Regions from separate parts of the Amycolatopsis endophytica genome, predicted to be linked through region 1. Evidence: riboswitches for the same ligand, from Rfam matches in the RefSeq annotation. Region 1 holds a riboswitch; the other holds the start of a gene.
What was found. A riboswitch is a leader RNA that binds a small molecule or an ion and turns the genes downstream of it on or off. The one in region 1 is predicted to bind S-adenosylmethionine.

Region 2: it holds a riboswitch for S-adenosylmethionine, as region 1 does, so the genes downstream of both, thrC (threonine synthase) here and HNR02_RS30650 (aminotransferase class V-fold PLP-dependent enzyme) in region 1, are expected to answer to the same signal.

The regions. Positions count from the first base shown of each region.
Region 1 covers NZ_JACCFK010000002.1:1,070,362-1,073,549, forward strand. The annotation lists gene HNR02_RS30650 (aminotransferase class V-fold PLP-dependent enzyme) at 1-1,217, opposite strand, end outside; SAM riboswitch class IV at 1,252-1,366, opposite strand; gene HNR02_RS30655 (potassium/proton antiporter) at 1,413-2,891, opposite strand; gene HNR02_RS30660 (ArsR/SmtB family transcription factor) at 3,025-3,188, opposite strand, start outside.
Region 2 covers NZ_JACCFK010000001.1:28,182-31,369, forward strand. The annotation lists gene rpsT (30S ribosomal protein S20) at 1-93, shown strand, start outside; gene holA (DNA polymerase III subunit delta) at 319-1,299, opposite strand; SAM riboswitch class I at 1,436-1,568, shown strand; gene thrC (threonine synthase) at 1,582-2,847, shown strand; gene HNR02_RS00145 (ComEC/Rec2 family competence protein) at 2,860-3,188, opposite strand, start outside.

The sequences.
Region 1 (3,188 bases):
CGGTCCACGTGTTCGGGCGTTGTGCCTAGCCCGAGGCTCACTCGCAGCGCCTGCGTGCCCTCCTCGCCCGTGCGCGCCACCAGGCGCGAGACCGCGATGTGCGCGCAGAACGCTCCGTCGCGGACGCCGATTCCGTATTCGGCGGAGAGGACCGCCGCGAGACGGCCCGGGTCCGTTCCCGTGAGCACGAAGCTGACCGTTCCGACCCGTGACACGCCACCGTCGAACAGGCGCAACTCGCTCAACCCCGGCACCGCCGCCAGGCCACGTTCGAGCCGGTCCAGCAAAGCCTCCTCGTGGGCGATGACGGCGTCCCACGACGCGCTCAACCGCTCGCAGGCCACACCCAGCGCGTACACGCCCACCGTGTTCGGCGAGCCGGCCTCGTGGCGTTCGGAGGCGCCGGCCTGCCACGCGACGCCCACGGCCTCCCCGTTGCGGCGCACCGACTTCGTCGCGCCGCCACCCGCCAGGTACGGGTCCGCGGCGCGCAGCCAGTCCGCGCGGCCGATCAGCGCGCCCGCCCCGAACGGCGCATACAGCTTGTGCCCGGACAGTGCCACGTAGTCCACGTCCAGCTCGCGCACCGAGATCGGCCGGTGCGGGGCCAGCTGCGCGGCGTCCAGTGCGACGCGGGCGCCGTGCCGCCGGGCCACCGCCGCGATGTCCGCCACCGGCAACAACTCCCCGGTCACGTTCGAGGCACCCGTCACCACCACCAGGCGCGGCCCCTCCGGGCACGCCCGCAGCGCCTCGTCCACTGCGGACACCGCTTCGAGACGCGTCGCGGGCAACGGGATGCGCTGCACGTTCGGCCCGCGCCACGGCAACAGCGCGGCGTGGTGCTCAGTGTCGAACACCACCACCGACGTGCGCCGCGGCACGCTGCGGGCCAGGAGGTTCAGCGCGTCGGTCGTGTTGCGGGTGAACACGACCGCGTCCGACGGGCGGGCCCCGGCGAACCGGCGCAGCACGTCGCGGGTGCGCTCGTAGACCTTTGTGGACACCTGCGAGGCGAACCCGGCGCCACGGTGCACACTCGCGTAGTAGGGCAGGAACTCGTCCACCGCGCGCCGCACTTCGGCCAGGCACGGCGCGCTCGCCGCGTGGTCGAGGTTGGCGTAGTCCAGCTCACCGCCGGTGACCAACGGTACGGAAGCCGCGGCGGTCACAGCCGGGACGACGGGGGTGCCGACACGGTCGAGAGCGAGAGTCACCGAAAAGCTCCTCGGGTCCGGGACCCGCATGAGGGGTCCGCGCTTGCCCGCCGCACCTCGCGACGAGCCAGGTCCTCACCCGGGGCACCCCACCGCGGAAGGAGGGTTGCCGGCCAGCGAGCCGGGGCTTGACGCTGGCACTCATGACCTACCGCCACACCGTAGCCGATCCCCCGGCCACGGCGCCAGCGCCTCTCACCTGCCGGACTCGCCCTTCCAGCGGGCCAGCGGCCCGGCCCGGTCCACCGCGCGGATCCGGCGCTCGGCGGCCTCGCGCGCGGACTCCGTCGCCACGATCAGGATCTGGTCCCCACGCTGCAGGCGATCCGTCCGCTGGGGCGTGAAACTGCGCCCCTCGCGCACGATCAGGCTCAGCGAGGCACCGGTCGGCAGCCGCAGCTCGGACAGGTACACACCATGCAGGCGCGAGCCCTGGTGGACCTTGACCTGCAGCAGCTCGGCCTGCAACTCGTCCAGCGGGGCCGCGTCCACCGCGATCTCCTTGGGTTCGGTGTCGGCCGTCAACCTCAAGACCCGCGCGAGCGGGCCGAGCGTGGCACCCTGCACCAGCGTGAGCACGATCACGAGCACGAAGACCGCGTCGACGAGGTGCTGGGCGCCGTCGAACTGCTGGGAGAGCGGGATCATCGCGAGCACGATCGGCACCGCCCCGCGCAACCCCGCCCAGGACAGGAACACCTGCTCGCGCAGCGGGACCCGGAACGGCAGCTGGGTGATCAGCACCGAGACCGGCCGGGCGAGCAGCAGCACCACCGCACCCGCGATCAATCCGGGCACGATCGCCTCCAGCAGACGGCCGGGCGAGGCGAACAGGCCCAGCAGCACGAACAACCCGATCTGCGCGAGCCAGCCGAGGCCCTCGGCGAAGGACACCGTGTCGGACCGGTGCGGCAGCCGGGAGTTGCCCAGCACCACCGCGGCGACGTAGGTGGCCAGCAGCCCGGACGCGTGGAGCAGCTGCCCCGACGAGTAGGCCAGGAAGCACACGGCCACCGTCGCAAGTGGATACAGGCCGGTCGCGGGCAGCGCCGCCCGGCGCAGCGCCCACGCCCCGGCGAACCCGAGCACCAGCCCGAGCGCGAGTCCCGCGGCCAGTTCGTAGACCACCAGCAGCGGCAGCGACCAGTCGACCCGGGTGCCCTCGGCGAGCACGACGACCGCGATGTAGGCGGGCGCGTCGTTGATGCCGGATTCCAGCTCCAGCGCACCGACCAGCCGTTTGGACAGCCCCACCCGGCGCAGCACGGAAAACACCGCGGCCGAGTCGGTGGGCGCCAGCACCGCACCCCACAGCAGGGCCGCGCGCCAGTCCAGTCCGAGCAGCCAGTGCAGGGCGGGCCCGGTGATCGCGATGCTCAGCGCGACCGCCACCGTGGACAGTGCCACTCCCTGGCCCAGCGCGGGTTTCACCGCGGCCCAGCGGGTCGTCAGCCCGCCCTCGGTGAGGATCATGACGAGCGCCGCGAGCCCGAGCGCCTGGGTCAGGAACGGGTCGGAGAACTGGATGCCGAACCCGGCTTCGCCGAGCAGCACCCCGATCCCGAGGTAGAGCAGCAGCGACGGCAGGCCCAGCCGGGTGGAGAACCGCACCGCGAGGACGGCGGCCAGCAGGACGGACGCGCCCAGCCCCAGCACGACCGGCAGCTCGCCCACCCGCACCTCCCCTGCCCGGATTATCGGCTACCAGAATAGGGAGGCGGGATGGGAGCGGGTCATCCGAGGGTTCCGCCGGGCCCGGCGAGGCCGCGTTCTCCTTGCGCCCCAACGAGGGGCGCGGACCGCGATGTCAGGCGGCGCCGGGTCGCTCACCCGGAAGCTCGGCACCGAGCAGCGCCAGCGGTTCCTCCGCGGCCGGCATCAGACGTACCGCCCGGTCGGGCCGTCGCAGGAACCAGCCCTGCTCGACCCCGTGCGTGAACAACGCCGCCGGCAGCGCCCCGCCGAGGTGGT
Region 2 (3,188 bases), on a different contig from region 1:
GCCCTGGACAAGGCCGCCAGCAAGGGCGTCATCCACGCGAACCAGGCCGCGAACAAGAAGTCCGCGATGGCCAAGCGCGTCAACCAGCTCTGAGCAGGACCTCCACGAGGGCGGGCATCTGCGGATGCCCGCCCTTTGTGCTGTGGTGCACTATCTGCCTGTTCAGGCACCACGAAACGTGGTCTCCCGGCGCCGCGCGGCGGCGCCGTCACGCCGCGACCGAGGCAGGTTTCATCCCTCTCGTCGGCGGTACGAGCGTTGGGTCGCCGACCGCATCAGCACCGGCTCCACCCGCGCCGGACGTTCGCCCGTGCGGGGTCAGCGCTTGTCGCGGGCGGCGGCCAGTTCCAGGACGGCCCGTTCGAGCGCGTAGGACGGGTCCGCCGCCTGGCCCTTGACCTCACCGTTCACGCGCGCCACTACCGCCATCGCCTCGGCGAGGCCCGCCTGTGTCCATCCCCGGGACTGTCCCTGGGCCTTGCGGATCTTCCACGGCGGCATCCCGAGCTCACCCGCCATCTGGTTCGGGTTGCCGCGGCCGGCCGCGGACACCCGGGCGATGGTCCGCACGGCGTCGGCCAGCGCGTCGGCGATCAGGACGTGCGCCACGCCGATCTGGAGCGCCCACCGCATCGCCTCCAGCGCCGCCCCGCGTTCTCCCCCGACCGCCTTTTCCGCCACTGCGAAGCCGGTCACGTCCGCGCGGCCGCGGTGGTAGCGCCGCACCGCCTCCTCGTCGACTCGGCCGCCCGAGTCGGCCACCAGCTGCGACGCGGCCGCGGCCAGTTCCCGCAGGTCGGACCCGACCGCGTCGATCAACGCGGCGACACCCGCCGGGTCGATCTTGCCCCCGGCCTGGCGGACCTCGTTGCGGACGAACGATTCCCGGTCGGCGGGTCTGGTGATCTTCGGGCACTCGGTGACCTGGGCTCCGGCCTTGCGCAACGCCGCCGGCAGCGCCTTGGCCGCCTTGCTGCGCCCGCCACCGGTGTGCACGACGACCAGAACGACCCCGTCGGCAGGCATCTTCGCGTAGGCCAGGACCGCGTCGGACAGGTCCTGGCCGATGTCCTGCGCCGCGTCCAGGACGATCACCCTGCCCTCGCTGAACAGCGACGGGCTGACCAGCTCCGCCAGCGCGGGCGGGGTGAGATCCGACACCCTGACCTTCGTCAGCTCAGCGGCCGGATCCTCCTTCCTGGCCTGGTCGAGCGCAGCCCGGACGGCACGCTCGACGAGCAGTTCCTCTTCGCCGAGCACGAGCTGGAGAGGAGCGGTGGTGGTTGCCGGCGCGGTCACGAACCAGATACTGCCACGCGCGACCGACAGTTCCGGACCGTGATGAAACCCGGAGGGGCATGGCGTGGCCCGAGCCCGGTGCCGTATGTTGTTGACCGGGCGTTGCCGCAGCGCGGTATCCCCGACAACTGAACACCGCTCATCCAGAGGGGCAGAGGGAACGGCCCGACGAAGCCCCGGCAACCGGCGTCAGCCTGTCATCTCGATTCCGCGAGGTAGCTGACGACCACGGTGCCAATTCCGGCCCGCGCCAGCGGGACAGATGAGGAAAGGAACCTCGCGATGACTGCAGCCCTCGATTCGACCGCCACCGGCCGCACCGTCGACCTCGGTCCGGCTGTCGAGCTGGTCTCCAAGGAAGAGGGTCACCGCCAGCCGCTGGCCCCGGAGTTCGTCTCCGCCGAGGACTTCTCGCCGCTCGAGGTCGCCTACGACTTCGGACGCGTGCGCCGCGAGGACATCGAGTCCGGCCCGCGCAACATCTGGCGCTACAAGAAGCTCCTCCCGGTGCCCTCGAACGTCGAGGAGATCCCCAACACCGAGCCGGGCTGTACCCGGCTGGTGAAGGCCGACCGGCTCGCCAAAGCTCTCGGCGTCAAGAGCCTGTGGGTCAAGGACGACACCGGCAACCCCACGCACTCCTTCAAGGACCGCGTCGTCGCCGTCGCACTGGCCGCGGCCCGCGAGTTCGGTTTCGACACCCTCGCCTGCCCGTCCACCGGCAACCTGGCCAATGCCGTCGCCTCGGCCGCGGCCCGGGCCGGCTGGCAGTCCGTGGTGCTGATCCCGTCCTCGCTTGAGCGCGCCAAGATCCTGACCACCGCGGTCTACGACGGCAACCTGATCGCCGTCGACGGCAACTACGACGACGTCAACCGCCTGGCCACCCAGCTGGCAGCCGAGCACGAGAGCTGGGCGTTCGTCAACGTCAACGTCCGCCCGTACTACTCGGAGGGCTCGAAGACGCTCGCCTTCGAGGTCGCCGAGCAGCTCGGCTGGCGGATCCCGGAGCAGATCGTCGTGCCGATCGCGTCGGGCTCCCAGCTGACCAAGGTGGACAAGGGCTTCCGCGAGTTCGCCAAGCTCGGCTTGGTCGAGGACACCCCGTACAAGGTGTTCGGCGCCCAGGCCGCGGGCTGCTCGCCGGTCTCCACCGCGTTCCGCAACGGCCACGATGTCGTCCAGCCGGTCAAACCGGACACCATCGCGCGCTCGCTGGCGATCGGCAATCCGGCCGACGGCCCGTACGTGCTCGACACCGTCCGCCGCACCGGCGGTGCGATCGAGGACGTCACCGACGAAGAGGTCGTCGAGGGCATCCGCCTGCTCGCCCGCACCGAGGGCATCTTCACCGAGACCGCCGGTGGTGTCACCGTGGCGACGGCGAAGAAGCTCATCGAAGCCGGCAAGATCGACCCGGACGCCGAGACCGTCCTGCTGATCACCGGTGACGGCCTCAAGACCCTGGACGCGATCGAGAACCACGTCGGTCCGAAGGCGACGGTCGCACCGTCGGCGGCGGCCGTGCACGAAGCTCTCGGTCTCTGAGCATCTCCTGCCTCACTTTCCCCGGCGCACCACTGCGGGGCCGGCCTGGTCGGGGATCACCGCGGTGTCGCCGTCGGTGTCCGTGCGGGTGATGAGCGCGCCGTCCGCGGTCAGGGTGTCGAGTGTCGTGCGGTTCGGGTGGCCGTACCGGTTGCCCGGACCGACGCTGACCAGCGCCAGCCGCGCGGACACCGCGGCCAGGAACTGCGGGAGCGAGAACCTGCTGCCGTGGTGCGGCACCTTGAGGATCTCCGCGTGCAGATCGGCTCCCGCGGCGAGCAGGTCGGCCTGTGCCGCCAGCTCGACGTCACCGGTCAGCAGCACCGTTCCCGCCGTCGTCC